Regions from separate parts of the Streptomyces sp. MS19 genome, predicted to be linked through region 1. Evidence: riboswitches for the same ligand, from Rfam matches in the RefSeq annotation. Region 1 holds a riboswitch; each other region holds the start of a gene.

Region 1 (10,460 bases):
TGGGCCATGACCGGCTGGCGGCCCGGCCCGCCCGCCTACCTCGCCGCCCGCCCCGCCCCCGAGCCGCGGCACGCCGCCGTCACCCCCGGCGGGCTCGCCGCGCGGTACGACGCCGTGGTCGTCGGCTCGGGCGCGGGCGGCGGCGCCGCCGCCTGCCGCCTCGCCGAGTCGGGCCGCAGCGTGCTGGTCGTGGAGTCGGGCGCCTGGCCGGGCGCGGAGGAGCTGTCCGCCGACCACCTGCGCAACCCCCGTACGACCTGGGGCTTCCCGCCCCTCAGCGGCCCCGCCCCGGACGGCAACCCCCGGCTCCTCGACGACGGGACCCGGCTGCTGCCCCTCTCCCCCACCGACCCCCGGTGGAGCAACAACGCCATGACCGTCGGCGGCGGCACCCGGGTCTACGGCGCGCAGGCGTGGCGCTTCGGCCCCGTGGACTTCCGGATGGCGTCCCACTACGGCGTCCCCGAGGGCAGCGCCCTCGCCGACTGGCCCTTCGGGTACGAGGAGATGGCGCCGTTCTACGAGCGCGCCGAGTGGGAGATCGGGGTGAGCGGCGGCGCCGACGTCGGCCCGCACGGCGGCACGCGCGCCAGGCCGCTGCCGATGCCGGCCCTGCCCACCGGGCCCGCGCACGAGGTGCTGCGCGCGGGCGCGGGACGGCTCGGGCTGTCCCCCGTGTCGGTGCCGCTGCTGATCAACTCCCAGCCCTACCAGGGCCGTTCGGGCTGCGCGCAGTGCTCGCTCTGCGTGGGCTTCGCCTGCCGCGTGGACGCCAAGAACGACAGCAGGAACACCCTGCTCGCCCGCGCGTTCGCCACCGGCAGGTGCCGCATCCTCACGGAGGCGACGGCGGCCCGGCTGCTCGTCGGGCGCGGCGGACGGGTGGCGGGCGTGGCGGTCGCCGGGCTGCGGGACGGCGCCGTGTGGCGTACGGAGGTGCGCGCCGGTGAGGTCGTCCTGGCGGGCGGGGCCGTGGAGACGGCGCGGCTGCTGCTCAACTCGGCCCACGACGGCGAGCCCCGCGGCGTCGGGAACGCGGCCGGCCAGGTGGGCCGCCACCTCCAGGGGCACCTGTACGCGTCGGCCGTGGGGATCTTCGCCGACCCGGTGGAGGACATGGTCGGTCCCGGCCCGTCGATCGCGGTGACCGACTTCCGGCAGGACAACCCGGGGATCGTCGGCGGGGGCATCCTGGCGCGGGAGTTCGTGCCGACGCCGGCCGCCACGTACCACTACCTGGCGGACACCGGGATCATCCCGCCGTGGGGCGCGGAGGCGAAGCGCGGCATGCGGGACCTGTCGCTGCGGATGCTGCGGCTCGCCGCGCCGATCCAGGAGGTGACGACGGCGGACGCCCGCGTGCGCGTGGCCCCGGGGACGCGGGACCGGCTGGGGATACCCGTCGCCGTGCTGGGCGGGCACCCGCACCCGGAGGACCTGCGCGGGCAGGCGTTCCTCGCCGAGCGGTGCGTCGAGTGGCTGACCGCCTCGGGCGCGCGGCGGGCCGTACGCGCCGGGCTGACGCCGCCGGACGCCGGGCCGAGCGGCGGGCAGCACCAGGCGGGGACCTGCCGGATGGGCACCGACCCGGCCTCCTCGGTGACCGACCCGTGGGGCCGCGTCTGGGGGCACGGCAACCTGCGCGTGGTGGACGGCTCGGCCCTGGTGACCAACGGCGGGGTGAACCCGGTGCTCACCATCTTCGCCAACGCCCTGCGCGTCGCCGACCACATGACGGCCAGCCGGTAGCCGGTGCCCGCGCCGGGCGGTGCGTCCGGCGCGGGCGCGGCGGCCGTCAGGCGGTGCAGGGCACCGGCGTCGGCGAGGTGAAGGACGGGTCGAGCGGGAACGGCGTCCCCGCCGCGCCCCAGACGGCCTGCTGCGTGGCCAGCTGGTCGGGGGCGCCGGAGCTCCACGGCGAGGCGAACGCGCCGACGTCGGAGGCGGGGGCGTCGCAGCCGACCTGCCAGCTCAGCAGCGAGTCGTACGGGGTGCTGCCGCCGACCTGCCAGGCGGTCCCGGCCGGGTCCTCGCCCGCGGCCGCGATGGCCTGGACGACGAGGGCGGTCGAGTTGGGGTCGGAGCCGTAGCCGGGGGCGAAGGGGAAGCCCGCGTCGGCCTCCTGGGCCCCGGCGAGGTAGTCGAGGGCGTCGTCCACGGCCGCGCCGTAGGCGGTCGCGTCGACGGCGGCGAACGCCTGGACGGCGAGGGCCGTCGAGTTGGTCTCGGGCCCGGACGCGGTGCAGGCGACGGTGGTGTCCGCGCGGTACGACGGGAAGCCCCCGGCCGCGGCGGCGGGCGAGGCCGCGTCGCACTGCTGGTCCGCGAGCCAGTTCCGGGCGGTGGTGGGCACGGTCTCGCCGTGGGCGCGCAGGCCGAGGAGGGCGAGGGACTGGCGGAACACGCCGTCCCACGTGGGGTCGGCCGTGCCGTAGAGGCCGCTGGAGGTGAGGGTGCCGTCGAGGCGGTCGAGCAGGTCCACGCCGCCGAAGTCGGTGGGGTCCTCGCCCGCCGCGTCGGCGAGCAGCAGCAGGTAGCCGATGCGGCCGGGGTCGTCGGCGCCGCCGACGGTGATGATGTCCGCCGCGTTGGCGGTGAGCCAGTCCACGGCGTCGTCGAAGGTGGCCTCCTCGGCCCCCGCGGCGGCGAGCGCGAGCGCGGACTGCGCGGTGTCGGAGACGTTGGCCCCGCCCGCGGGGAGGGGGATGTACGCGCCGTCCGTGTCGGTCGCGAACTGGTCCGCGAGCCAGCCCGCGGCGTAGTCGGCGGCGGTCTGGGGGTCGTCGGTGGGCGGGTCGGCGTGCGCCGCGCCGACCGGGACGGACAGGGCGAGCGCGACACCTGCGGCAAGTGCCGTGAAGACGGATCTACGCGGACGAATCGCTGCACGTATGGACACGTGTTCTCCTGTGATGGGTGTCCCGGGCCTGGTGTGACCCGGGTGTCAGGGGGTGTGCCGGGGGAAGGTCAGGGGGTGCGTGCGGCCGGTGGCCCGCGCCGCCGGGAGCGGCGCAGGAGGAGGCCGAGGGCGCTGAGCGCGGCGGCCAGGAGCAGGACGAGCGCGGGGTCGGCGCCGGTGGAGGGCAGGGTGCCGCCCGGGGCGCCGCCGGGCGGACCGCCGCCGCCCGTGGCGGGGTCGGTGACGACCTCGAACGCGGCCCAGGCCGCCGCGCCGTTGGCGAGGTCCACCAGTCCCGCGGTGACCGTGCCGGGCGCGGCGTCGGCGGGGACGGTCCAGGTGAACGTCACCCGGCCCCGTTCGTCGGCGGTGCCGTCCGGCAGCTGGGCCGTGGCCGCGCCGCTGAGTCCGGCGGCCACCGGGCGGCCCGGGGTGAAGCCCTCGCCGCCGAGGGTCACGGTCTCGCCCGGCCTGACGGCGGCGGGTGTGGCGGTGACGGCGGGTTCGGTGACGGGGCCGGGGTCGCCCGGGTCCTCGGGGCCGGGATCGACGGGCTCGACCGGCTCGACGGGCGGCGGTTCCGCGACGCCGATGGCGCCCATGGCGGGCAGGCCGAGACCGAGGACGGCCTGGGTGGTGGAGCGGCGCCACTCGTCGCGGACGGTGCCGTCGAGCCCGTAGCGGCGGCCGTCGTCGTACGCCTCGGGGTTGTACGCGAGGGCGCCCGCGTCGTCGCCGCCGGTCAGCTGGAGGGTGCGCAGCCAGTCGGCGGCGCGGGCGGCGGCGTCGGTCTGTCCGGTGGCGGCGAGGGTCTGGGCGATGAGGCCGGTGGAGTTGGCGTTGGGTTCGCGGGTGGGTCCCGTGCCGCCGAACGCGCCGGTGGCGGTGTCCTGGCGGGAGAGCAGCCAGCCGACGGCGCGGCCGAGGACGCGGTCGAGGCCGTCGGTGCGCGGGACGGTCAGCAGGGCCTGGACGGCCAGGGCGGTGGTGTCAGTGTCGCCGGTGCAGGTGCCGGTGCCGGGGGTGAGGCGGAAGCCGCCTGAGGGGCACTGGCGTTCCGTCAGGTCGGCGACGGCCGCCTCGGGTACGCCGTCGCCGGTGCGGGCGAGGGCGAGGACGGCGAAGGACTGGCCGAACGTGTTGCCGCTGTCCTGGCCGCCGGGGTTGCGGTCGGCGAAGCGTCCGGTGTCGGGGCCCGAGGTGACCATGAGGCCGCGCAGCGCGGCCTCCAGGTCGAGGCCGCCGGTGTCGTGGATGTCGTGGCCGGTGGCGGCGAGGACGAGGGTGAGCTTGGCGAGCGGTCCCGACAGCAGCGTGCCGGGGGCGGGGGTGACGTAGTCGGCGGCGTGCCCGGCGAGGGTGTCGGCGGTGCGCTGCGCGGTGGCGCCGGCCGGGTCGGCCGCGGCGAGGGCGAGGAGCGCGTCGGCGGTCAGGCCCGGGTCGGGCGTACCGGCGCGGTCGAGGATGTGGCCGCCGCGCTGGAGTTCGCGGGTGAGCCAGGCGAGGGCGTCGGCGGCGTCGGGGTCGGTGCCGGTGAGGGGCACGATCTCCCAGGTGGCCCGCGCCGTACCGGAGTTGCCCGCCGGGTCGGTGGCCGTGACGGTGAGGGTGTGCGTGCCGTCGCCGAGGCCTTCGGCGCGCCAGGGCGAGGTGCACGGGGCGGGCTCGGCGCCGTCGAGCGCGCAGGCGGTGGTGGCGGCCGGGTCGTCCACGGTGAACTCGGCGGTCGCGTCGCGTTCGGTGCCGCGGGGCGCGGGGACGGCGGTGAGGCGTACGGTCGGCGCCTCGTCGTCGGGGCCGGTGACGCGGCGGACGCGGTGCTGCTGGCCCTCGGCGACGAGGACGTTCCCGGCGGGGTCGGCCGCGACGGCGTAGCCGCCCTGGACGCGGGCGCGCGTGGCGGGGAGGCCGTCGCCGCTGTACCCGGGTGTGCCGTCGCCCGCGACGGTGGTGATGGTCCCGTCCGGGTCGATCCGGCGGACGGCGCCCGGCTGCGAGACGTACAGCTCGCCCCCGGGACCGGCGGACACGCCGCCGGGCGAGAGGAGTTGTGCGCGCGTGGCGGGGCCGCCGTCGCCGCCGTGCCCGGCGGTGCCGTCGCCCGCGACGGTGGTGACGGTGCCGGTGGCGGTGTCCACGCGGCGGACGCGCTGGTTGCCCGGGTCGGTGACGAGGACGCCGCCCGACGCGTCGACGGCCAGTGCGGCGGCCGAGCTGAACGAGAACGCGGCCTCCGTCGCGGGCCCGCCGTCGCCGGAGAACCCGGCGCGGCCCGTACCGGCGAACGCGGTGACGACGCCGGTGTCCGGCGCGAGGGCGCGGACGCGCGACGCGTTGGTGTCGCTGACGTACGCCGTCCCGTCCGGGGCGACGGCGATGCCGCTGGGGGAGCCGATCCTGGCCTCGGTGCCGGGGCCGCCGTCGCCGGTGTCGCCGCGCGATCCGGTGCCGAGGACGGTGGTGACGGTGCCGGTGGCGGCGTCCACGCGGCGGACGCGGCGGTTGCCGGTGTCGGCGATCCACAGGTCGCCGTCGGGGCCGATCGCGACGGCGTTCGGGTCGCGCAGGGACGCGTCGGTGGCGGGGCCGCCGTCGCCGCCGTAGCCGCGTGTGCCGTTGCCCGCGACGGTGGTGACGGTGCCGGTGGCGGCGTCCACGCGGCGGACGCGCTGGTTGCCGGTGTCGGCGATCCAGATGTCGCCCGAGGCGTCGGTGGCGACGCCGAACGGGTTGCTGAGCGCCGCGTCGGCCGCCGGGCCGCCGTCGCCGGAGAAGTCCTGGGCGCCGGTCCCGGCGAGGGTGGTGATCCGGCCGGGCACGAGGCGGGGGTCAGCCGCCGTGACGGCGACGGGCGCGGAGGGCGCCGAGGGCGCGGACGCCCCGGCGGCGTTCACCGCCAGGACGGTGAAGGTGTACGCGTCCGCCGGGTCGAGGCCGGTGACGGTGGCCGTGGTGCCGGTGGCCGTGGCGGTGGCGCCGCCGGGGTCGGCCCGGACGGTGTACGAGGTGACGGGCGCGCCGCCGTCGTCGCCCGGCGCGCGCCAGGTGACGGTCGCCTCGCGGACGCCGCCGCGCGCCCGTACCTGGTCGGGGGCGGCGGGGGCGGTCGTGCCCGGCGCGGCGGGGACGACCGGGTCGCTGGGGGCGGAAGCGGCGGACTCGCCCGCGCCGTTCTGGGCGCGGACGCGGAAGGTGTACGGGGTGCCGGGGGTGAGCCTGGGCACGGTGGCGGTGGTCGTGTCGCCGGGCACCTCCACGCGCGCGCCGCCGGGTGCGGCCTCGACGGAGTAGCCCGTCACGGGCGCGGGGCCCGCCGGGGGTTCCCAGGTGACGGTGGCGGCGGCGATCCCGGCGGTGGCGCGGACGTCCGTGGGGGCGGCGGGGACGCTCGCGGGCGGAGCCTGGCAGCACAGGACGTCCCAGTCGGGGGCCTGCCGGGGCTGCGGGGCCTGGGCCTCGGCGCCGCGCGTCTCGACGTAACGCCAGCCGTCCACCGAGCCGTTGGCGAGGCGGCGGGTGCCGGGGCCGACGCCGGAGTAGGCCCAGCCGGGGCCGCGGGAGGCGTCGTGCGCCCAGTAGGACCAGTAGCGGGTGGTGCCGTCCGGGCGGGTCTCGCCGCAGCCGGTGGCGGGGTAGCCGTCGATGGCGCAGACGAGGCCGTTGGTGTGGAAGCGCACGGTGTGGCCGGTCAGCGGGAACATCTCGGCGCCGGTGGGCGGCCGGCCGGTGCCCCCGGCCGCGGTGCCGGCGCAGGACCAGGTGACGGCGGGGGCGGGGCGTTCGCCGGCCAGGGGGTCGGCGACGGTGCCGAAGTCGATCACGAGCCCGGCGCTGCCGGAGGGCGCGCACTCGGCGGCGGTGCCCGTGTCGGCCGTGGCGGGGACGGCCTGCGCGAGGAGGCCGAGCAGCAGCAGGAGGAGGACGGCCGGGAGGGCCCGTCGCCGCGCCGGGGCGCGGTCGAGTCTTCGTGCGGCCGGTCCGTCCATGGGGGTCCCCTCCCGAGTGCGCCGCGCGTGTCCCGGGGAGGAGGGAAGGCATCCGGCGCGGGGGCGGCCGGGCGTCTTCGCTGTCCGCAGTCCACGACGGATGTCGACGAAGCATCACCGCGCCGAGGGCGATCCGACTCGCACCCCGCCGGGACGGCGGGATGCCCACGGTTGCGGGACAGTGCCGGAATTCGACCGGCTTCTCCCACGGCATGGCACCACATGTCCGTTCCGATGGCCGGGCGGCGCCCGGGGGCGACCGTGAACTGACCGTCCCGCGCGCTGTCTTGCGCGGGTCCGATCGTCAACCGACCGTCGAATCGAACGGATGTCACTGTGGCACACTCCGATTCGCAGGACAACCGGCCCTGGCGCCGGGCGGTGTCCGCGATGCGAGCGGTGTGGTGCGCGGCCCCCGGCGGCCCTCTAGGCTGACGGCAGCAGCTGGTCCGCCCTGCCCGCCAGGCAGGCGCGTCGCAAGAGGGAACCCGGTGGGAATCCGGGACTGCCCCGCAGCGGTGAACGGGAACGACCGCCGTCATACAGCACTGGGCCCCCGCGGGCCCGGGAAGCGACGGCCAGTAGGTGTCCTCCCCGTGAGGACGCGCCCGTGAGTCCGAAGACCTGCCCGCTGCCCGTGCGCGGCCCGCCGCGCGCGGACATCCCGGTGACCCCGAGGGCGGGTCGGCGTGCACACCAGGCGGACGGCCGTGCCACGGCGATGGCACGCGGTACACCGTCGCCGCCAGGTCGTCACCCCTTCGCGCCCCTCCCCCGCCGGGATGGTCAGGACACACACTCGCGAAGGAGAGTTCCGTGACATCCGAGTCCGCAGCCGCGGCACCGCAGGCCACCGTCCACGGCTACCCCAGGCAGGGGCAGAACCGGGAACTGAAGAAGGCGATCGAGGGCTACTGGAAGGGCCGCGTCACCGCCGGGGCCCTCCGCGCCACCGCCGGAGAACTGCGCCGTGCCAACTGGCGGCAGCTCGCCGACGCAGGCATCCACGAGGTGCCCACCGGCGACTTCTCGTACTACGACCACGTCCTCGACACCACCGTCATGGTCGGCGCGATCCCCGAACGCCACCGCGCCGCCTTCGAGGCGGACGCGCTGGACGGCTACTTCGCCATGGCGCGCGGCACGCAGGACGTGGCGCCGCTGGAGATGACCAAGTGGTTCGACACCAACTACCACTACCTCGTCCCCGAACTCGCCCCCGGCACCGCGTTCACCGCCGACTCCGCCAAGCAGGTCGCCGAGCTGAAGGAAGCCTCCGCCCAGGGCCTCACCGCCCGGCCCGTGCTGGTCGGCCCCGTCACGTACCTCCTGCTCGCCAAGCCCGCGCCCGGGGTGGCCGACGGCTTCGAGCCGCTGTCCCTGCTGGACCGGCTGCTGCCCGTCTACGCCGAGGTGCTGGCCGACCTGCGGGCGGCGGGCGCCGCGTGGGTGCAGCTGGACGAGCCGGCGCTCGCCGCCGACCGCACGCCCGCCGAACTGGCGGCCGCCGCCCGCGCCTACCAGGTGCTCGGCGGCGCCGCCGACCGGCCGAAGCTGCTCGTCGCCTCCTACTTCGACCGCCTCGGCGAGGCGCTGCCCGTGCTCGCGAAGGCGCCCGTCGAGGGCCTGGCACTGGACTTCACCGGACGGGCCGCCGCGAACCTGGAGGCGCTCGCCGCCGCGGGCGGCCTGCCGGGCAAGCGCCTCGTCGCGGGCGTCGTGGACGGCCGCAACATCTGGATCAACGACCTGGAGAAGTCCCTCACCACGCTCGGCACCCTCCTGGGCCTGGCCGACCGCGTGGACGTCGCCCCTTCCTGCTCCCTGCTGCACGTCCCGCTGGACACGTCGGCCGAGCGCGCCATCGACCCGCAGCTGCTGCGCTGGCTCGCGTTCGCCCGGCAGAAGACGGCCGAGACCGTCACGCTCGCCCGCGCCCTGGCGCACGGCACGGACGCCATCGCCGCCGAACTGGCCGCCAACCGCGCCGACCTGGCCTCCCGCGCCACCTCCCCCCTCACGCGCGACCCGGCGGTACGGGCCCGTGCCGCCGCCGTGACCGAGGCGGACGCGCGCCGCTCCGCGCCGTACGCCGAGCGGGCCGCCGCGCAGCGCGCCGCGCTCGGCCTGCCGCTGCTGCCGACCACGACCATCGGCTCGTTCCCCCAGACCACGGCCCTGCGCACGGCCCGCGCCGACCTGCGCGCCGGGCGGATCGGCACCGCCGCGTACGAGGAGCGCGTCGAGGCGGAGATCCGCGACGTGCTGGCCTTCCAGGAGGAGGCGGGGCTCGACGTCCTCGTGCACGGCGAGCCGGAACGCAACGACATGGTCCAGTACTTCGCCGAACAGCTCACCGGCTACCTGGCCACCGACCACGGCTGGGTCCAGTCGTACGGCACCCGGTACGTCCGCCCGCCGATCCTGGCGGGCGACATCTCCCGGCCCGAGCCGATGACCGTCCGCTGGACGCGCTACGCGCAGTCCCTCACCGCCCGCCCGGTCAAGGGGATGCTGACCGGGCCCGTGACGATGCTGGCGTGGTCGTTCGTCCGCGACGACCAGCCGCTCGCCGAGACCGCGCGGCAGGTCGCCCTCGCGCTGCGGGACGAGGTGGCCGACCTGGAGGCGGGCGGCGCGGCGGTGATCCAGGTGGACGAGCCCGCGCTGCGCGAGACGCTGCCGCTGCGCGCCGCCGACCGCCCGGCGTACCTCGCCTGGGCCACCGAGGCGTTCCGCCTGGCCACCTCGGGGGTCGCGGCGGCCACGCAGATCCACACGCACATGTGCTACGCCGAGTTCGGCGACATCGTGGGGGCCATCGACGACCTGGACGCCGACGTCATCAGCCTGGAGGCCGCCCGTTCCCACATGCAGGTGGCCCGCGAGCTGGCCTCGCACGGCTACCCGCGCGAGGCGGGGCCGGGCGTGTACGACATCCACTCGCCGCGCGTCCCCGGCGTCGAGGAGGCGGCGGCGCTGCTGCGCGCGGGCCTGGCCGCGATCCCGGCGGAGCGCCTGTGGGTCAATCCGGACTGCGGGCTGAAGACGCGTGACTGGCCGGAGACCCGCGCGTCGCTGGTGAACCTGGTCGCCGCCGCCCGCGCCGTCCGCGCCGGACTGCCGGGGCGCGGCGCCTGACCGGCGGCCGGGGGCCGGACTGCTCGGGGTCCGGTTCCCGGCGCGCCACCACCGCCGTTCCGTCGCACCCGGGAACTCTCCGCCCGCCCGGCGCGACAGGTGCGGTGGCGGAACTCCCCTTCCCGGGGGCGGGACGAACGGAGGCGGGATGAGTGCGGGCACCGTCACGGGGACGCGGGCCGCGCTGACGGGACCGCACATCGCGCTGCTCGTGGGCGGCTTCCTCGTGAACACCGGCACGTTCGCGGTCTACCCGTACCTGGCGGTGCTGCTGCGGGAGCGCCTGGGCATCGGCATGGCGGCGGTCGGCGTCGTCCTCGGCGCGGCGACGCTGGCGCAGTTCGCGAGCGCGCCGTTCACCGCCGCGTTCGCCGAACGGGCCGGGCTGAAGCGGTCCCTCGTGCTCGCCACCTGCCTGTACCTCGCGGGCGCGG
Region 2 (10,460 bases), on a different contig from region 1:
GGCCGTGACGTCGGAGCGGTTCGGGACGACACCGCCGTTGTTGGCGTCGACGTACTTCTGCTGCCACTCCTGCGAGGTGGCCATCCGCAGGAACTCCGTGGCCAGCTCCTTGTCACCGGCGCGCTCGGAGATCGCCAGGTTGGAGCCGCCGAGGAAGACGTGGCCCAGCTCGTCGGCGGTCTTGCCGGGGATCGGGAAGTAGCCGAAGTCGGCCTCGCCGCCGGCCTCCTCGATGGCGGCGGTGGCACCCGCCGCCTCCCAGCCGAGACCGATCCAGGAGGCGACCTCCTGGTTCGGGACGACCTCGGTGGACTGCTGCGGCTCCGCCTCGTCGACGTCGGTCGGCGCGGAGGAGAACGCCTGGAGCCGGCCGTAGAAGTCCATGGCGGCCTCGCCCTCGGGCGTCGCCAGGCCGCCGGCCCAGCTGTCGCCGTCCTCGACCGCGAAGCTGCCGCCCTCGTCGGCGAGGAAGCCGCCGAGCACGTAGTACGACTGGCCGGGCAGGTAGATGGGCTCGGCCTCGGTGTTCTCGTCGATGGCCTCAAGCGCGGTGATCCACTCGTCGCGCGTCGTCGGGACCTCGGCGCCCGCCTCTTCCCAGATGCTGCGGTCGTAGACGACGACGCGGTTGGCGCCGTACCACGGCACCGCGTACAGCGTGTCGTCCACCTGGGCCGAGTCGAGCATGGACTCGGTCCACGGCTCGTCCGCGAAGTCGCTCAGGTCCGCGAGGCCGCCGGTGTTCGCGTAGCCGACGGTCTGGGTGTTGCCGATCTCCAGGACATCGACGGTGCCGTCCTCGGAGAGGGCCGTGGTGACCCGCTCCTGGATGCTGTCCCACTGCTGGATCTCGACGTTGACGGTCACATCGTGCTCAGCCTCGAACGCCGTTTTCAGCTCCTGCACCCAGGGGTCGGGGGCCGAACCGTCCATCAGCCAGACGGTGATGGAGTCGGCGCCGCCCTCGCTGCCGCCGCCCCCACCGCTGCCGTCGTCCCCGCAGGCGGCCAGGGCCGCCGTCATGGCTGCCACACCGACCGCAGCGACCAGCTTGTGCTTCACGTCACGCTCCCTTCGTTCCGTATCAATGGTGTAGACAAGAGGTGTAGACCAGTTGCCCGGGAGCTTGGACTAGACCAAGACGGGGTGTCAAGAGACCACGAGCGGCGTGCGCCGTCCGTTACCGGACCGACATCCGCCCGGGAACAACGGGGCGCTTGGGCCCGTGCCACGATGTGAGCTTCGAAGTCACGGAGGAAACCGGTGACGGCAGAACGGAACAGCTCGGGAAGGCGTGCGATGACCAGGGACGGGAGTCCGGTGACCGGCGCGGGCACCGGTCCCGAGGGAGCGGACCGGACACGCACCGCGCGCGTCCCGAAGTACTACCGGCTCAAGCGCCACCTCCTCCAGATGACGGAGACCCTGCCGCCCGGCACACCGGTGCCGCCCGAGCGTTCGCTGGCCACCGAGTTCGACACCTCGCGCACGACCGTCCGCCAGGCCCTCCAGGAACTGGTGGTCGAAGGCCGGCTCGAACGCATCCAGGGTAAGGGCACCTTCGTCGCCAAGCCCAAGGTTTCGCAGGCTCTTCAGCTGACTTCCTACACGGAGGACATGCGGGCCCAGGGCCTCGAACCGACCTCGCAGCTGCTGGAGATCGGCTACATCACCGCCGACGAGCGCCTCAGCGGCCTCCTCGACCTCTCGGAGGGCGGCCGGGTGCTGCGCATCGAGCGGCTCCGGCTGGCCAGCGGCGAGCCGATGGCGATCGAGACGACGCACCTGTCGCAGGAGCGTTTCCCCCTGCTGCGCCGCAGCCTGGTGCGGTACGCGTCGCTGTACACGGCGCTGGCCGAGGTGTACGACGTGCACCTCGCCCGCGCCGAGGAGACCATCGAGACGTCTCTGGCCAACCCGCGCGAGGCCGGGCTGCTCGGCACGGACGTGGGGCTGCCGATGCTGATGCTCTCGCGGCACTCGCGCGACACGCGGGGCGAGCCCGTCGAATGGGTGCGTTCGGTGTACCGGGGTGACCGGTACAAGTTCGTCGCGAACCTCGAACGGCCGCACGAACCGCGTGGTCCCCAGGAGCCGCACGAGCCCCGCTGAGCGATTTCCGGACCGCTCTCCGCCGTGGGCACCATGGTCATCCGCCGCCGACTGCCCTAGATTCCCGGGCGTCAGTCAAGGAAGACGGCGGGAGAGTGCATCGTGCGGACAACACCATTACAACCACGGCCCCGGGTGGGGTCCATCGCCATCTGGACCGCCGTCGCCGCGGTGGGCGCGCTCGGCTGGTCGATGCTGGCACTCGCGCGCGGCGAGGAGGTCTCCGCCGCCTGGATGGTGGCGGCGGCGCTCGGGACGTACGCGATCGGGTACCGGTTCTACTCCAGGTTCATCGCGCACCGCGTCCTGCGGGTGGACAGGACGCGGGCCACCCCGGCGGAACGGATGGCGGACGGCCTCGACTACCACGCCACCGACCGCCGGGTCCTGCTCGGCCACCACTTCGCGGGCATCTCGGGCGCGGGACCGCTGGTCGGGCCGGTGCTGGCGGCCCAGATGGGCTATCTGCCCGGGACGATCTGGATCATCGTCGGCGTCATCTTCGCGGGCGCCGTGCAGGACATGGTGGTGCTGTTCTTCTCGACCCGGCGGGACGGCAAGAGCCTGGGGCAGATCGCGCGCGAGGAGATCGGGCTCGTCGGCGGGATCGCGGCGGTCATCGCCATCTTTAGCATCATGATCATCATACTGGCGGTGCTCGCGCTCATCGTCGTGAACGCGCTCGCCGAATCGCCCTGGGGCACGTTCTCCGTCGGCCTGACGATCCCGATCGCCCTGTTCATGGGCGTCTACCTGCGCTACCTGCGGCCGGGACGCATCGCCGAGGTGACGGTCATCGGCGTCGCGCTGCTCCTGCTGGCCATCGTCTCCGGCCGCTGGATCGCCAACTCCGGGCTCGCCGACACGTTCACCCTCTCCCCCGGCGCGCTCGTCGGCTGGCTGGTGATCTACGGCTTCGCGGCGTCCGTCGCGCCCGTGTGGCTGCTGCTGGTCCCGCGCGACTACCTGTCGACGTTCATGAAGGTCGGCACGATCGGGCTGCTCGCGCTCGCGATCGTCATCACGCTGCCGACGCTCCAGATGGACGCCGTGACCGACTTCGCGTCCAACGGGGACGGGCCGGTGTTCGCCGGGTCGCTGTTCCCGTTCGTCTTCATCACCATCGCGTGCGGCGCCCTCTCGGGCTTCCACTCGCTGATCTCGTCGGGCACCACGCCGAAGATGATCCAGAAGGAGACGCAGGTCAGGACGATCGGCTACGGCGCCATGCTGATGGAGTCGTCCGTCGCCGTCATGGCGATCACCGCCGCCTGCGTCCTCGACCCGGGCACGTACTTCGCGATGAACGCGCCACCCGCCGTCATCGGCGACACCCTCCAGGCGGCCTCCGACACCATCAGCTCGTGGGGCTTCTCGCTGACACCCGAACAGCTCGCCTCCGCCGCCGAGTCGGTGGAGGAGGAGTCGCTGCTGTCACGCACCGGCGGGGCGCCGACGCTGGCGCTGGGCCTGTCGGCCATCCTGGCGGACTTCCTCGGCGGCGACGCGATGAGCTCGTTCTGGTATCACTTCGCGATCATGTTCGAGGCCCTGTTCATCCTGACGGCCATAGACGCGGGCACGCGCGTGGGGCGGTTCATCCTCCAGGACGCCCTCGCGAGCGTCCACCCGCGCCTCGGCCGCTTCCGGTCGACGAACTGGATGCCGGGCGTCTGGATCTCCAGCGCCGTGGTCACCGCGCTGTGGGGCTACCTGCTGTGGGTCGGCGTGCACGACCCGCTCGGCGGCATCAACACGCTCTATCCCGTCTTCGGCATCTCCAACCAGCTGCTCGGCGCGGTCGCCCTGGCCGTCTGCACCGTCCTGCTGGTGAAGTCCGGGCGCCTGAAGTACGTGTGGGTGACGCTGCTGCCGCTCACCTGGGTGTCCGTCGTGACGCTCACCGCGAGCTGGCAGAAGGTCTTCTCCGGCGACCCGGCGGTCGGCTTCCTCGCCCGCCGCGACCTGTACCAGGACGGCATCGACGCCGGGGAGCTGCTGACCGGCGCGCGGGACATGGACGACATGCGGACCATCGTCAGCACCGCCACGCTGGACGCCTTCCTGTCCGCCGTGCTGGCGCTGCTGGTGATCGTCGTCTTCGCCGACGCGCTGCGGGTGTGCGTGAAGGCGATCAGGCGGCCGGGCTCGGTGGCGCTCGCCGAGGCGCCGTACGCCGAGTCCCGCATCGTCGCGCCCGCCGGGCTGATCGCCACGCGCGAGGAGCGCGCGGAGCTGGCCGCCGCGGGCCTCGGCCCCGGGGGCGGCATCCCCCGGCAGGCGGACGGCGAGCGGGCCGGGGCGGAGGTGCGGGAGTGACGCGGGCGGCGCGCAGGGCGCTGGCGTGGCTGCGCTGGTACGTCACCGAGTTCACCGGCGAGAACGCGTACGACCGGCACGTGGCGCTGCTGCGGGCCGCCGACCCGGACGCCGAGGTGCCGAGCCGCCGGGCGTTCGAGCGGCGGCGCGTGGCCGGGCGCTACGGCGACCCGCGTGACGGCGGCTACCACGGCTGCTGCTGAGCCGGGCGCGCCGGACGCGGGCGCGTGAGGGGCCGTCACACCGCGTGGTGTGACGGCCCTCACTCGTCTTCCGGGCCCTCCTGGTGACCGGCCGCCCGCCGCCCGGCGTATGAAAGGGGGAAGCAGCCGGACGGGCGCGGGCGCGCGGGACGGAAGGGGAAGAGGTGGCGGTGCGGGGCACTCCGGGGGGTGGGCGGACATGACGACGCTCACCGCCGCGGGCGAGCGTGACGCCGACGCGGGCCCGATAGCCGGGCGGCGCGTCCCCTTCCGGCCGGGGCCGCGCGCCGATCCGTACCTGCTGGCCGCCGTGTTCCTGGTGCTGTACACGGCGGTGTCGGTGACGCGGCACCTGCGCTGGGAGAACCGTTCCTGGGACCTCGGGATATTCGAGCAGGCGGTCCGCTCGTACGCCGGGCTGCGGCTGCCCGTCTCGGACCTCAAGGGGCCGGACTTCGCGCTGCTGGGCGACCACTTCAGCCCGGTGACGGCGCTGATCGCCCCGTTCTACCGGCTGTTCCCGACGCCGGTGACGCTGCTGGTGGCGCAGGCGGCGCTGTTCGCGCTGGCGGTGGTGCCGGTGACGCGGGTGGCCGCGTACCTGCTGGGGCGGGCGACGGGGGTGGCGGTCGGCGCGGCGTACGGGCTGTCGTGGGGCGTGCAGCGGGCCGTGGACTTCGACTTCCACGAGATCGCGTTCGCCGTGCCGCTGATCGCGTTCTCGCTGGAGGCGCTGCTGCGGGGGCGGTACCGGGCGGCGCTGTGGTGGGCGCTGCCGCTGCTCGCCGTGAAGGAGGACCTGGGGCTCACCGCGGCCGCGATCGCCGCCGTGGTGGCGCTGCGGGCGCGCGGCGGGCCCGAACCGCGCGTGGTGCGGCGGGCGGTGGTCTTCGCGGTGTGCGCGGCGCTGGCGTGCCTGCTGACGATCGCCGTGCTGATACCGGCGTTCAACTCCGGCGGTGACTACGACTACTGGTCGAAGGTCGGGGACGGCGGCGGGCCGGTGCAGACGGCGTTCACGGACGTCGACCAGAAGCTGCGCACGCTGCTGTGGGTGCTGGTGCCCACGACGGGGCTGCTCGCGCTGCGCTCCCCGCTGCTGCTCGTCCTGCTGCCCACGCTGGGCTGGCGCTTCGTCTCGGACGACCCGCACTACTGGGGCACCGACTGGCACTACAGCGCGGTGCTGATGCCGGTGGTGGCGCTCGCGCTCGTGGACGCGGTGGCGCGTACGCGGGCGGGCGAACGGCGGCCGTGGCTGCGGGCGTACGCGGAACGGCTGCCGATGGGCGTGCTGGCCGCCGCGCTGGCGCTCAGCACGGCCCTGCCCGTCGCCGGACTCACCCACACCGCGACCTACCGGCCGGGCCATCTGGCCGAGGCCGGGGAACGGGTGCTGTCGGTGATCCCGGACGGCGCGGAGGTGGCGGCCAACGTGCGGCCGACAGCGCATCTGACGGCGCGCTGCCGCGTCTTCTGGATCGGGAACACGGACGGGCCCGCGCCCGAGTACATCGCCTACTGGGACCCGGCGCAGACGGCCGAGGAACTGACGCTCTACGCGCACCGGATGAACCCCGACGGGGTGTACGAGGTGGTCGCGCAGGAGGCGGGGTACTGGGTGCTGCGGCTGCGCTGAGCTGAGCACGCCCGGGAGGGTGGGGCGGCCGTGGCCGGTTGTCAGACCCCTCGGTCACACTGTGTTCATGGACATCGTGATCAGGGAAGCGCGGAACGACGAGCTGGACGCCGCGGGGGAACTCACGGCGCGGGTGTACCTGGAGGGCGGACTGCTGCTCCAGGGCGCGGACGACCCGTACTTCGCGGAGCTTCGGGACGCGGTGCGGCGGGCGGCGCACGCGGACGTGCTGGTGGCCGTGGAGTCGGCCGGGGACGGGGGCGCGGGGCGGATCGCCGGGAGCGTCACGTTCGTCGGCAGGGGCGGCGAGTTCGCCGATCTGGCGGGCCCAGGCGAGGCCGAGTTCCGCATGCTGGCGGTGGACCCGCGGGCGCGGGGGCGCGGCGTGGGCGAGGCGCTCGTCCGGGAGTGCCTGCGCCGGGCGGGGGAGGTCGGCGCGCGGCGTGTCGTGCTGTCGAGTCAGTCGCAGATGCACACTGCACACCGGCTGTACAGGCGGCTCGGCTTCGACAGGGCGCCGGATCTCGACTGGGAACCGGTGCCCGGTGTGCGGCTTCACGCGTTCGCACACGAGCTGCCCGACCTCTCGCGTGACGACCACAACATATAGGGGACTCCGTCGCACGCGACACAAGATGTATGCTCATCTCGCTGTCGCCGCAGGGGAATCCGGTGGGAATCCGGAGCTGTCCCGCAACGGTGTGTGATGCGCCGCGCCTCGCCGCGCGTCACGAGTCCGAGCACCTGCCGGCAGTTCCACGAACACGTCCGGGCCTCGTGGGTTGGGCCGGCGGACGCGTGCGGCATGTGTTTGCCCCACTACACGCATGCCCGCAGGCGACCGGTGGTCCCGCCCGCGAACGCCCCTCAGATCCGCTGCGATTCGAGGGAGATCACGTCACAGTGACCACTGCACCCGTCGCCCCCGCGGAGCCGGCCTCAGACGCGCTGACGCGCGTCCTGGGCGAGCTGGCCGCCGACCTTCCCGCGACCGACCCCGCCCGGGTCGCCGCCGCCGTCCGCAGGGGCAGGCACCCCGGCGCGGGACCCGAGGAACTGCGCGCGCTCGCCATCGACGCCGCGGCCGCGCTGATCGCCGAGGAACCCGCGTACTCGAAACTCGCGGCCCGGCTGCTGACCCTGGCGGTCCGCGACGAGGCGGCGGGGCAGGGCGCCGTCTCCTTCTCCGCGTCGATCACGGTCGGTCACCGCGAGGGTCTGATCTCGGACCGCACCGCCTCCTTCGTCGCGCGCCACGCGGCGGAGCTCGACGCGCTCGTGGACCGGGCGGTCGCCGACGGCGCCGACGACCGTTTCGAGTACTTCGGGCTGCGGACCGTGGAGTCGCGGTACGTCCTGCGCCATCCCCTCACCCGGCGCGTCATCGAGACCGCGCAGCACTTCCTGCTGCGCGTCGCCTGCGGCCTGGCCGAGGACGAGTCGCCGCGCGCGCTGGCCGAGGTCGCCGAGCTGTACCGGCTGACCAGCTCGCTGGCGTACCTGCCCTCGTCGCCCACGCTGTTCAACTCCGGGACCAGCCACCCGCAGATGTCGTCCTGCTACCTGCTGGACTCGCCGCTGGACGAGCTGGACTCCATCTACGACCGCTACCACCAGATCGCCCGTCTCTCCAAGCACGCCGGGGGCATCGGCCTGCCGTACTCGCGGGTGCGCGCCCGCGGTTCGCTGATCCGGGGGACCAACGGCAAGTCGAACGGGATCGTGCCGTTCCTGCGCACGCTGGACGCGTCCGTCGCGGCGGTCAACCAGGGCGGGCGGCGCAAGGGCGCGGCCTGCGTCTACCTGGAGACATGGCACGCGGACATCGAGGAGTTCCTCGAACTGCGGGACAACACGGGCGAGGAGGCCCGCCGCACCCACAACCTGAACCTCGCCCACTGGATCCCGGACGAGTTCATGCGCCGCGTGGAGGCGGACGGCGACTGGTCGCTGTTCTCCCCCGCCGACGTGCCGCACCTCGTGGACCTGTGGGGCGGCGACTTCGACGCCGCCTACCGGCGCGCCGAGGCGGAGGGGCTCGCCCTGCGGACCGTCCCCGCCCGCCAGCTGTACTCCCGCATGATGCGGACCCTCGCGCAGACCGGCAACGGCTGGATGACCTTCAAGGACGCCGCCAACCGCACGGCCAACCAGACCGCGCGCCCCGGCGCCGTCGTCCACTCCTCGAACCTCTGCACCGAGATCCTGGAGGTCACCGACGACGGCGAGACCGCCGTGTGCAACCTCGGCTCGGTCAACCTCGCCGCCCACCTCGGCGCCGACGGACGTGTGGACTGGGAGCGTCTTGACGCGACGGTGCGCACCGCCGTCACGTTCCTCGACCGCGTCGTGGACCTGAACTTCTACCCGACCGGCCAGGCCGCCACCTCCAACTCCCGCTGGCGCCCGGTGGCCCTCGGCGTGATGGGCCTCCAGGACGTCTTCTTCCGGCTCGGCCTGCCCTTCGACTCCCCCGCCGCGCGCGAGCTGTCCACCCGGATCAGCGAGCGGATCATGCTGGCCGCCTACGAGACGTCCGCCGCCCTCGCCGAGCGGCACGGGCCGCACCGCGGCTGGGCCGACACCCGCACCGCCGACGGCGTCCTCCACCCGGACCACTACGCCGACGCCGCGCCCGCCTGGCCCGAGCGCTGGGAGGCGCTGCGCGCCCGCATCGCCCGCACCGGGATGCGCAACTCGCTGCTCCTCGCCATCGCGCCGACCGCGACGATCGCCTCGATCGCGGGCGTGTACGAGTGCATCGAGCCGCAGGTGTCCAACCTGTTCAAGCGCGAGACGCTGAGCGGCGAGTTCCTCCAGGTGAACTCGTACCTGGTCGCCGAGCTGAAACGGCTCGGGCTGTGGGACGAGACCACGCGCGCCGCCCTGCGCGAGGCGAACGGCTCGGTCGCCGACCTGCCGGGCCTGCCCGCCGAGCTGCGCGAGCTGTACCGCACCGCCTGGGAGCTGCCGCAGCGCGCGCTGATCGACATGGCCGCCGCGCGGACCCCCTACCTCGACCAGAGCCAGTCGCTCAACCTCTTCATGGCCGCGCCGACCATCGGGAAGCTCAGCTCGATGTACGCGTACGCCTGGAAGCGCGGCCTGAAGACCACCTACTACCTGCGCTCGCGCCCCGCGACGCGGATCGCCAGGTCCGCGCGCGCCGCCACCGTCGCCACCGTCCCCACACCCGCCGCGGTCCCCCCGGACGAGCAGGCCGTCGCCTGCTCCCTGGAGAACCCCGAGTCCTGCGAGGCCTGCCAGTGACCACCGTCCCCGACCCCCGCGCCGCGTCCGACGCGGCGGTCAAGAACCTGCTCGATCCCGGCTTCGAGCTGACGCTGCGCCCGATGCGCTACCCGGCGTTCTACGAGCGCTACCGGGACGCCATCAAGAACACCTGGACGGTCGAGGAGGTCGATCTCCACTCGGACGTGGCCGACCTGGCGAAGCTCTCGCCCGGCGAGCAGCACCTGATCGGGCGGCTGGTGGCGTTCTTCGCGACCGGCGACTCGATCGTGGCGAACAACCTGGTGCTGACGCTGTACAAGCACATCAACTCGCCGGAGGCGCGGCTGTACCTGTCGCGGCAGCTGTTCGAGGAGGCCGTGCACGTCCAGTTCTACCTGACGCTGCTGGACACCTACCTGCCCGACCCGGACGACCGCGCCGAGGCGTTCGCGGCGGTGGAGAACATCCCGTCCATCCGCGAGAAGGCGCAGTTCTGCTTCAAGTGGATGGACTCCGTCGAGGACATCAGGCAGCTGGAGTCGAAGGCCGACCGGCGCCGGTTCCTGCTGAACCTGATCTGCTTCGCCGCGTGCATCGAGGGGCTGTTCTTCTACGGCGCCTTCGCGTACGTCTACTGGTTCAGGTCGCGCGGGCTGCTGCACGGCCTGGCGACCGGCACCAACTGGGTGTTCCGGGACGAGAGCTGCCACATGGACTTCGCGTTCGCCGTGGTGGACACCGTCCGCCAGGAGGAGCCCGACCTCTTCGACGAGGAGATGGAGCGCGAGGTCACCGAGATGCTGCGCGAGGCGGTGGCGGCCGAGTTGCAGTTCGCCCGCGACCTGTGCGGCGACGGCCTGGCCGGGATGAACACCGAGTCGATGCGCGAGTACCTGGAGTGCGTCGCCGACCAGCGGCTCGTGCGGCTCGGGCTGAAGCCGCTGTACGGGTCG
Region 3 (10,460 bases), on a different contig from region 1:
CGCCGGAACCCGCAGACCCGCCTCGTGCAGCGCCCGCAGCGCGCCCAGGGCCAGCAGGTCGTTGTAGCAGAGCACCGCGTCCGGCCGCCGCCCCGCCGCCAGGACGGCCCGCAGCGCCGTGAGGCCGTCGCCGATGCGGTACTCGGGCACCGGCAGCACGTCGGCCGGGTCGTAGGGGATGTCCGCCGCCTCCAGCGCGGCCCGGAAGCCGCGGGTGCGCGCCTCGGCGGTGCCCGTGCCGGGCGCGTCGCGGCCGCCGAGCGCCAGGATGCTGCGGCGGCCGAGGGCCAGGAGGTGCTCCGTCGCCTCGCGGGCGGCCAGTCCGTTGTCGATCGCCACGTGGTCGGCGCCCTCCTCCAGGTACTCGCCGAGCAGCACGGTCGGGAGCGTGCCGGTGCGCTCGGCGATGTCCTGGGTGGTCAGGGCGAGCGGCGAGAGGATCAGGCCGTCCGTGAAGTCGAAGCCGAAGCCGTCGAGCGCGGCCAGCTCGTGCTCGTGGCTGCCCTTCGACTGGTGCACGAGCACGGTGAGGGAGCGCCGTTCCGCCTCGCGGATGACCTGGGTGGCCAGCTCCGCGAAGTACGGGATGGTCAGCTCCGGCACGACGAGCGCGATGATGCCGGTCCGGCCGCGCCGCAGGTGGCGCCCGGCCAGGTTGACCCGGTAGCCCAGCTCGGCTATCGCCTCGCGCACCACGCTCCGTGTCTTCTCGGAGACGTGCGCGTAGTCGTTGATCACGTTGGAGACGGTCTTCTCCGACACCCCCGCCCGCCGCGCGACGTCCTTGATCCTCGGTCTCGCCACGTCACCTCCCCTGAACTGGGCGCGTCCCGCATCCTACGCGGCCCGCCGGCGGCGGAATCGTCACGTCCGGTCCGCCTGCCGTACCGCTCCGTCGTGCTCGCGATCCCGAGGGGGCAGAAGTCTTTACAGATGTTGTACATCGATGTAAAAACGGTGCACCCGCACCGGCGACCGGTGCGGATGCACCGGGGTTCGTGGCCCCGGCAGGCGACGACGCCCGTGACCGGCTGTTCCGACTCCGGTCCGCCGTGGCGTCCCTCCCGCCACCGGGCCCATGTCGAAAGGTCACTGATGAACCACCCATCGTCCGCGCCGGGCGGACCGTCCGCGCCCGGCCAGGGAAGCGCCGCGGGTCCTGGCCGGCGCGGCTTCCTGCGGCTCGGCCTCGCCGGGACCGCCGCCCTGCTCGCGGGCGGCCCGCTCGCCGCCTGCGCCTCGCCCGCCGCCTCGTCGGGCCCCAACGCCCTCAAGGTCTGGGACCCGTTCTCCGGCGGTGACGGCATGCTCATGGACGACATGGTCGACGCCGTGTCCCGGGGGAGGAACGGCTTCGACATCGACCGGACCACCCTGGAGTGGGGCCCGTCCTACTACACGAAGCTCGCCATGTCGGCCGCCGGCGGCCGGGCCCCCGACGTCGCCATCTGCCACCTCTCGCGCCTCGCCGGATACGCGCCCGGCGGGCTCGTGGACCCCTTCGACCTCGACCTGCTCGCCGAGTTCGGCGTCACCGAGGCCGACTTCACCGACGCCGTGTGGAGCCGCGTGAAGGACGGCGACAAGCTGTGGGCCGTCCCGCTCGACACCCACCCGTTCATCGTCTTCTACGACCAGGACCTCGCCGACCGCGCCGGGCTCCTCGACTCCTCCGGCGCCCTCGCCCCCATGGGCTCACCCGACGCGGTGATCGCGGCCGGTGAGGCGCTCGCCGAACTGACCGGCGGGCCCGGCATCGTCTTCGGGCACGTCAACGACACCGCGCAGAACTGGCGGCAGTTCCTCGGGCTCTACGCCCAGACCGGCGCCGAGTTCACCCTCCCCGAGGGCGGGACGCCGCAGATCGACGAGGACGCGGCGCTGCGGGTCGTCGAGTTCATGACCCGCCTGTTCGGCGGCAGCCCCAACCCGGGCAACCTCGACTACAACGGCGCGATGGCCGCCTTCATGGGCGGCCGGGCCGGCATGATCATGCTCGGCGAGTGGGAGCTGCCGACCCTGGAGGGCTCGGGCGTCAACCTCGGCGCCGCGCCGTTCCTCCAGGTCTTCGAGCACCCCGCCGTCTACGCCGACGCGCACAGCTTCGTCCTCCCGCACCAGGACAGCCCCGACGCCGGGCGGCGGCGGCAGGCCCACCGTTACGTGGCGTCCATCCTGAAGCGCAGCATGACGTGGGCCCAGGCGGGCCACATACCCGCGTACCAGCCCATCGTGAGCGACCCGGAGTACGCCGGCCTCGGCATCCAGTCGTCCTACGCCGCCGCGGGCGAGATCGCCGTCTTCGACCCGCCCAACTGGTTCGCCGGAGCGGGCTCCAACTTCCAGAACCGCATGAGCCAGCCGCTCCAGTCGGCGCTGCTCGGCAACACCTCACCCGAGGGCGCGGTCGAGCAGATGGTCCGCGAGTGCGCCACCCTGCTCGACCAGCCCGACCCGGTGGCCTGACCGCGCGAAGGAGCGTTCGACATGAGTACCACTGCTTCCCTGGACACCGCGCCACCCCCCGCGGCAGGCGGCCCCGCGCGCGGCGGCGGCCCCGCCCGGCGTCCCCGCCGCGGCAGGGGCTGGCCGTTCGTCCTGCCCTTCCTGCTGGTCTTCGCCGCCTTCATGGTCTGGCCGATCGTCCAGGGCGTCTGGATGAGCCTGACGGACAAGTCGCTCGCCCTGCGCGACACCTCGTTCGTCGGCCTGGACAACTACACCGAGGCGCTCAGCGACCCCGACGTCTGGAGCAGCCTCGGCAACACCCTCTTCTTCACCGTCGCGTCCAGCATCCCGCTGGTGCTCGTCGCCCTGGTGATGGCGCTGCTCGTGCACACCGGGCTGGCCGGGCAGTGGGTGTGGCGGCTGGCCTTCTTCGCGCCGTACCTGATGCCGGTCACCGTCGTGACCATGATCTGGTCCTGGATCTACCAGCCCGACCTCGGCCTCGCCAACCAGGTGCTGGACAAGGCCGGCATCGGCCCCGTCGGCTGGCTGTCCGACGAGAACGTCGCCATGTGGGCCATCGCCGCCCTGACCGTCTGGTGGACGGCCGGATTCAACTTCCTGCTCTACCTGTCCGCCCTCCAGGCACTGCCCGAGACGCTGTACGAGGCGTCCTCCCTGGACGGCGCGGGCGCCTGGCGCAGGCTGTGGTCCATCACCCTGCCCCAGCTGCGCCGCACCACCGCGCTGGTGGGCATGCTCCAGATCCTCGCCTCGCTCAAGGTCTTCGACCAGATCTACATCCTGACCAAGGGCGGGCCGAACGGATCGACCCGGCCGGTCCTCGAATACGTCTACGACGTCGGCTTCACCGGCTACCGGCTGGGCTACGCCTCCGCCATCTCCTATGTGTTCTTCGCGATCGTGATCATCGTGTCCCTCGCGCAGCTCCGCTTCTTCCGCCAGGAGGACTGACCATGTCAGCTACCGCAACCTCTCCGCGGCGCAGCGGCGCCCGGGGCGCCCGGGGCGCCAGGGAACGCTCCGGATCGCCGATGATGCTGGGCGCGGGACGCCTGCCGCGCGTCCTCGCCGGCGGCGCGCTCCTCGTGGCGGCCGTCGTGTGGCTCGCGCCGTTCGCCTGGGCCGTCGCCAGTTCCTTCCAGACGGAGGAGGACGCGGCCTCGCCGGGCCTGTGGCCGTTCAAGGGCGCGCTGACCCTGGACGCGTACCAGCAGATATTCGAGCGCGGCAACCTCACGACCTGGGCGTTCAACAGCATCCTGATCGCCGTCCTGGTGACGGCGCTGACCATCGTCGTGTCCACGCTGGCCGCCTACGGCTTCTCGCGCGGCACCTTCAAGGGGCGGCGCGCGCTGCTCGCGGTCACCGTCGCGTCGATCATGGTGCCGCCGCAGCTGCTGATCATCCCGCTGTTCCAGGAGATGCTGACGCTCAACCTGGTCGACACCTACGCGGCGGTCGTGCTGCCGCAGGTGGTCGCCCCGATGATGGTGTTCATCCTCAAGCGGTTCTTCGACGGCATCCCGCGGGAGCTGGAGGAGGCCGCCCGGATCGACGGCGCCTCCGACCTGCGGGTCTTCTGGTCGATCGTGCTGCCGCTGTCGCGGCCGATCGTGGCGGCGGTGTCGATCTTCGTGTTCATCGGCGCCTGGAACAACTTCATGTGGCCGTTCATCGTCACCAACGACCCCGACCTGATGACGCTGCCGGTCGGCCTCGCGACGGTGAAGGACACCTACGGCATCCAGTACGCGCAGTCCATGGCCTCGGCCCTGCTCGCCGCGCTGCCGCTGATCGTCGTCTTCCTGCTCTTCCAGCGCCGGATCGTCCGCTCGGTGGCCACGACCGGCCTCGGCGGAGCCTGACGCGACCCGCTTCCGGCGGCCCTCAAGGGCCGCCGGAATGGGCTTGTACATCGATGTAAATCCGTGGTGCGATAGGGCTGCGCCCTTCCGCGCGCCACCCTCCGCACCATCCCGCAAGGAGCACCCGTGCCCACTCCCACCGCCGTGCCGCGTCCGGAGTACCCGCGCCCGCAGTTCGCCCGCCGTGACTGGCTCAACCTCAACGGCACCTGGCAGTTCGAGACCGACAGGGGCGACAGCGGCCTGGAACGCGGACTGCTCGACCGCGAGCTGACCGGCACGATCACCGTCCCGTTCGCCCCGGAGTCGGAGCTGTCCGGCATCGGCGACACCGACTTCCTGGAGGCCGTCTGGTACCGGCGCTCCCTCGTCCTGCCCGCCGAGTGGACCGGCCGCCGCGTGCTGCTGCACTTCGGCGCCGTCGACCACGACGCGACGGTGTGGGTCAACGGGACCGAGGTCGTCCGCCACCGCGGCGGCTTCACGTCCTTCACCGCCGACCTCTCCGGCGTCGCCGGGCCCGGCGAGGAGGCCGTCATCACCGTCCGCGCCCGCGACCCGAAGTCCGGCCCGCAGGCGCGCGGCAAGCAGGCCCTGAAGTACGCCAACCACGACTGCAACTACACGCGCACCACCGGCATATGGCAGACGGTGTGGCTGGAGCCGGTCGCCGACGTGCACCTGCGCCGCCCCCGGATCACGCCCGACCTGGCGGGTTCCGCGTTCCACCTGGAGCTGCCGCTGTCGGGCAACCGCCCCGGGCACCGCGTGGTGGCCGTCCTGTCGGACGAGAACGGCGAGGTGGCGCGCGCCGAGGCCCGCGCGGACCTGGACCTGGCGCCCCGCCTGTACCTGCCCGTGTCCGAGGAGCGCCGCCGCGAGTGGAGCCCTGAGGACCCGCACCTCTACGGCCTGCGGCTGACCCTGCTGGACGCCGAGGGCACCGAACTCGACACCGTCGACAGCTACGCCGGGCTCCGCGCCGTCGGCATCCGCGGCAAGGCGGTCACGCTGAACGGCCGCGCCGTCTTCCAGCGCCTCGTGCTCGACCAGGGCTGGTACCCCGACGGGCTGATGACCGCGCCGAGCGACGAGGCGCTCGTCCGCGACATCGAACTGTCGATGGCGGCCGGCTTCAACGGCGCGCGCCTGCACCAGAAGGTCTTCGAGGAGCGCTTCCTGTACCACGCCGACCGCCTCGGCTACCTGGTCTGGGGCGAGTTCGGCGACTGGGGCGCAGAGGTGGGCGGCTCCTCCGGCGACAACCAGCAGCCCGACGCCTCGTACCCGGCGCAGTGGCTGGAGGCGATCGAGCGCGACTACTCGCACCCCTCGATCATCGGCTGGTGCCCGCTCAACGAGACCTACCAGAAGCTGCACGACCGCATCACGCAGCTCGACGCCGTGACCCGCGGCATGTTCCTCGCCACCAAGGCCATGGACACCACCCGGCCCGTGATCGACGCCTCCGGCTACGCCCACCGCGTCATCGAGACGGACATCTGGGACTCGCACAACTACGAGCAGGACCCCGGCCGGTTCGCCGAGGCCGTCTCGGGCCTCGCCGACGGGAAGCCCTTCGCCAACGCGTACGCGGACGGCGCCGCGTACTCGCTGCCCTACCGCGGCCAGCCGTACTTCGTCAGCGAGTTCGGCGGCATCTGGTGGGACCCCGAGGCCGCCGCCGACGCGGCGGGCGACGACCGCACCGAGTCCTGGGGCTACGGCGACCGGCCGCGCGACGAGGAGGAGTTCCAGACCCGTTTCGCGGGCCTCACCGGCGTGCTGCTCGACGACCCGGACATGTTCGGCTACTGCTACACGCAGCTCACCGACGTCTTCCAGGAGCAGAACGGCGTCTACCGCTTCGACCGCAGCGAGAAGCTGGACGTGGCGCGGGTGCGTGAGGCCCAGCTCCGCCCGGCTGCCATCGAGACCGACTGACGTCCCCCGCCGCCCCGTTCCGGCCCCGTCCCACCCGCTGGGGCGGGGCCCGCGCGGGTGGTGCCCTGGCCGGGGCGGCGCGGACGGCCGTATCCTTGTGCGCAGTTCGCCCGTGTGTCCGGGCGGGCGCCCCACAACTGAATGCGTGTACGGCGGAGGGAAGCCGGTGGGAATCCGGCGCTGACCTGCAACCGTGAGCGGCTCCCGCGAGGGTGCCGTGAGCCGGAACGCTCACCGTGCGACGCGGACTTCTCTCACTGTCATGGTTTGCAGCGTGGAGCCCTCAGCCGTCCCGGCCCCCCGGCCCCTGCCGCCTCGTACCAGCCGTACGAACGCGCGTCAGGGGCCGCCGTGCCGGGAACCCCGGTGGGCCGGTTCCGGCTGCCCAACGGGAAAGGCACGCGATGTCCCGCCCCACCGTCAGAGCAGCCGTCACCGGCCTGCTCGTCGCGGTGCTCCACCTGTTGTGGCCCGCCGCGGCCGGGAGCGCGCTCGCGGCACGTCCGGCGGCGGCCGGGACGCCCGGGTTCTGCCCGGACGACTCCGGCGTCAGCGTCGTCGTGGACTTCCGCGAGCTCGGCGGTGGCCGCGTCGTCCGCTGCGCGCCCGGCAGCCAGCGCGACGGCCTGGCGGCGCTGCGCAACGCGGGCTTCGACGTGGCGGGCACCGCCCGCTGGGGCGACTCGTTCGTCTGCCGGATCAACGGGCGTCCCGGCGTGGACCGCGAGCCGTGCGCCGACACACCGCCCACCACCGCGTACTGGTCCTACTGGCACGCGGAGAACGGCGGACCGTGGCGCTACAGCCAGCGCGGCGCGGTGAACCGGACGCCGCCGCAGGGCAGCATCGACGGCTGGTCCTTCCAGCTCGGCGTGGCGGAAGGAGAGTCGATCGCCCCCGGCGTCGCACCCCTGCGCGTCGGCACGCCCGCCGAACCGCCCGCACCCGGCGGCGGTGGCAGTGGGGGCAGCGGCAACAGCGCACCCGATGCACCGCCCACCCCGCAGCCACCCGTTCAGGACACACCGGCCACGGGCGGCGACAGCGGCGGCACGGCACCCACCGGCGAACCGGCCGCCACCGAGCCCGCCCCCGACGAGGAGCCGGACGAGCCGGACGAGGCGGACGAGACCCCGCCGGACGAAAGCCCCACCCCCTCACCCGATGCCACGCCGACCGGCGGACCGGCGACCGGAACCGCCACAGCCTCCGGGCAGGCCGCCGGAGCCGCCGGCGACTCCGACTGGGCCGGCGAGGACAGCGCCTACGCCGAAGCGGAGATCGACGGCTCCTCCGGCCCGTCACCCCTCACCCTCGGCGTCCTCGCCCTGCTGGCCGTCCTCGGCACCGGCGGCATCGTCACCGCACGCCGCAGGCGCCGCGCCGCCGCCGCATCGGCCGACGACGCATGACGCCCGCAGGCCCGCTGCCCCGTGCCCTGCACCCCGGAGCGTGGTGGCTGTGGGCCCTCGGGCTCGCCGTCGTCGCGGGACGGACCACCAACCCGCTCCTGCTCGCCCTGCTGCTCGCGGTGACCGGCTACGTCGTCGTGCGGCGGCGCACCGACGCCCCCTGGGCCCTGTCATTCCGGATGTACCTGGTCTTCGGCGCCGTCATCGTCCTGATGCGCGTCGTGTTCAGGGTCGTCCTCGGCGGGGGACAGGGCGAGCACATCCTGCTCACCCTCCCCGAGATCCCGCTGCCCGACGCGGCCGCGGGTATCCGGCTGTTCGGCCCGGTCGCCGCCGAGGAGGTGCTCGGCGGCCTCTACGACGGGCTCCAGCTCGCCACCATGGTCGTCTGCGTCGGCGCGGCCAACGCGCTCGCCAACCCCAAGCGGATGCTCAAGGCCATGCCGGGCGCGCTGCACGAGATCGGGACGTCCGTCGTCGTCGCCCTCACCGTCGCGCCGCAGCTGATCGAGAGCGTCCAGCGGGTCCGCCGCGCCCGGCGGCTCCGCGGCGCGCGCGAACGCGGACGGCGGGCCCTGCGCGGCATTCTGATCCCGGTCCTCGAAGACGCCCTGGCCCGCTCCCTCGCCCTGGCCGCCGCCATGTCCGCCCGCGGCTACGGGCGCACCGGCACCGCCACCCCCCGCGCCCGCCTCACCGTCGGCGTCCTCGTCATCGCCGGGCTTCTCGGCATCGCCGCGGGCCTCTACGGGGTGCTCGACACCAACGCCCCCGGCTACCTCGGCGTACCGATGCTGCTGACGGGCACCGCCGTCGCCGTGCTCGGCTTCGCCCTCGGCGGGCGCCGCGTACGCCGCACCGGCTACCGACCCGACCACTGGCGTGCCGGAGAACTACTCACCGCCGCCTCCGGACTCACCGCCGCCGTCCTCATGTACGCGGCCTCCCGCACCGACCCCGCCACCCTCTACCCGGCTCTCTCGCCGCTGACCTGGCCCGACGTCACGCTCCTTCCCCTCCTCGCCGTCCTCGCCGGTCTCCTGCCCGCTCATCTCGCCCCGCCCCCACCCCCCACCCCGCCCACCCGGCCCTCCGTACAGCCGCAGCCCAGGGAGGCCGCCGCGTGATCCGCTTCGACCAGGTCGGACTCATCTACCACGGCGCCGACACACCGACCCTCACCGGCGTGGACCTGACCGTCGGAGAAGGCGAGCTGTGCCTCGTCGCCGGGCGCACCGGCTCCGGCAAGTCCACCCTCCTCGGCGCGGTCAACGGCCTCGTGCCCCGCTTCACCGGCGGCCTCCTCACCGGCACCGTCACCGTCGCCGGCCGGTCCACCGCCTCGGCGCCCCCACAGGAGTTCGCCCATCTCGTCGGCACCGTCGGCCAGGACCCCCTCGCCGGATTCGTCACCGACACGGTCGAGGAAGAACTCGCCTACGGCATGGAACAACTCGCCGTCCCCCCGGCGACGATGCGCAAGCGCGTGGAGGAGACGCTCGACCTCCTCGGCATCGCCGACCTGCGTCACCGCGCCCTGCGCACCCTCTCCGGAGGCCAGCAGCAGCGCGTGGCGATCGGCTCCGTCCTCACCGCCCACCCCGCCGTCCTCGTCCTCGACGAACCCACCTCCGCCCTCGACCCGACCGCCGCCGAGGAAGTCCTCGCCGCCGTCCTGCGGCTCGTCCACGACCTGGGCACCACCGTGCTGATCGCCGAGCACCGCATGGAACGCGTCCTCCAGTACGCCGACCGCCTCCTCCACCTCCCCGGCGACGGCACCGTCCGCGACGGCACCCCCGGCGAGCTGATGCCAGACCTCGCCGCCGCCGATGTCGCCCCGCCCGTCGTCCACCTCGGGCGCGTCGCGGGCTGGCACCCGCTGCCCCTCTCCGTCCGCGACGCCCGCCGCCACGCCCCCTCCCTGCGCGAACGCCTCGCCGACCGCCTGCCGCCCCCGCCACCACCTCCCCCCGCCGACCGAGCCCCCGCCCTCACCGCCCGGCGGATCACCGTGGCCTACGGCTCCACCGTCGCCGTCCGCGAGGTGGACCTCGCCCTGTACCCGGGCGACGTGACCGCCCTCATGGGCCGCAACGGCTCCGGCAAGTCCTCCCTCCTCTGGGCCCTCCAGGGCTCGGGACCCCGCCGCTCCGGCGACGTGTCCGTCTCCGGCAGCGACCCCGCCTCACTGCCCGCCCACCGGGCCAGGACACTCGTCGGACTCGTCCCGCAGAGCGCCGCCGACCTCCTCTACCTCCAGACGGTCGACACCGAATGCGCCCAGTCCGACGAGGAGTCCGAAGCCGACCCCGGCACCTGCCGCGCACTGCTCGACCGGCTGGCCCCAGGCATCCCCGGCGACCGCCACCCCCGCGACCTCTCCGAAGGCCAGCGCCTCGCCCTCGTCCTCGCGATCCAGCTCACCGCGGCCCCCGCCGTGATGCTCCTGGACGAACCCACCCGCGGTCTCGACTACCGGGCGAAGCGCGCCTTCGGCCGCGTCGTCCGCGACCTCGCCGACCGCGGCCACAGCGTCCTCACGGCGACCCACGACATCGAGTTCGTCGCGGCCACCGCCGACCGGGTGGCCGTGCTCGCCGAAGGCGAGATCGTCGCCGACGGCCCCACGGCCGACGTGATCTGCTCCTCCCCGTCCCTCGCACCCCAGGTGGCCAAGGTGCTGCGCCCCCAACCCTGGCTGACCCCCGACCAGGTCGCCGCCGCCCTCACCCTCTCGGAGGCGCGCCCATGACCGCCCTCCCCG

The links. A riboswitch is a leader RNA that binds a small molecule or an ion and turns the genes downstream of it on or off. The one in region 1 is predicted to bind cobalamin.
Region 2: another riboswitch for cobalamin. It lies ahead of ACL02R_RS21365 (ribonucleoside-diphosphate reductase subunit alpha); the one in region 1 lies ahead of ACL02R_RS17605 (fibronectin type III domain-containing protein).
Region 3: another riboswitch for cobalamin. It lies ahead of ACL02R_RS06635 (hypothetical protein); the one in region 1 lies ahead of ACL02R_RS17605 (fibronectin type III domain-containing protein).

Annotation. Positions count from the first base shown of each region.
Region 1 is NZ_JBJZOH010000016.1:108,787-119,246, reverse strand. It holds gene ACL02R_RS17615 (GMC family oxidoreductase) at 1-1,749, shown strand, start outside; gene ACL02R_RS17610 (hypothetical protein) at 1,796-2,899, opposite strand; gene ACL02R_RS17605 (fibronectin type III domain-containing protein) at 2,968-6,885, opposite strand; cobalamin riboswitch at 6,994-7,123, opposite strand; cobalamin riboswitch at 7,364-7,511, shown strand; gene metE (5-methyltetrahydropteroyltriglutamate--homocysteine S-methyltransferase) at 7,702-10,026, shown strand; gene ACL02R_RS17595 (MFS transporter) at 10,175-10,460, shown strand, end outside.
Region 2 is NZ_JBJZOH010000025.1:7,834-18,293, reverse strand. It holds gene ACL02R_RS21395 (extracellular solute-binding protein) at 1-1,062, opposite strand, end outside; gene ACL02R_RS21390 (GntR family transcriptional regulator) at 1,300-2,112, shown strand; gene ACL02R_RS21385 (carbon starvation CstA family protein) at 2,305-4,431, shown strand; gene ACL02R_RS21380 (CstA-like transporter-associated (seleno)protein) at 4,428-4,634, shown strand; gene ACL02R_RS21375 (DUF2079 domain-containing protein) at 4,834-6,273, shown strand; gene ACL02R_RS21370 (GNAT family N-acetyltransferase) at 6,341-6,883, shown strand; cobalamin riboswitch at 6,909-7,040, shown strand; gene ACL02R_RS21365 (ribonucleoside-diphosphate reductase subunit alpha) at 7,177-9,543, shown strand; gene ACL02R_RS21360 (ribonucleotide-diphosphate reductase subunit beta) at 9,525-10,460, shown strand, end outside.
Region 3 is NZ_JBJZOH010000004.1:228,952-239,411, forward strand. It holds gene ACL02R_RS06610 (LacI family DNA-binding transcriptional regulator) at 1-804, opposite strand, end outside; gene ACL02R_RS06615 (extracellular solute-binding protein) at 1,096-2,466, shown strand; gene ACL02R_RS06620 (carbohydrate ABC transporter permease) at 2,488-3,423, shown strand; gene ACL02R_RS06625 (carbohydrate ABC transporter permease) at 3,426-4,337, shown strand; gene ACL02R_RS06630 (glycoside hydrolase family 2 protein) at 4,464-6,281, shown strand; cobalamin riboswitch at 6,415-6,535, shown strand; gene ACL02R_RS06635 (hypothetical protein) at 6,686-7,693, shown strand; gene ACL02R_RS06640 (energy-coupling factor transporter transmembrane protein EcfT) at 7,690-8,820, shown strand; gene ACL02R_RS06645 (ABC transporter ATP-binding protein) at 8,817-10,448, shown strand; gene ACL02R_RS06650 (ECF transporter S component) at 10,445-10,460, shown strand, end outside.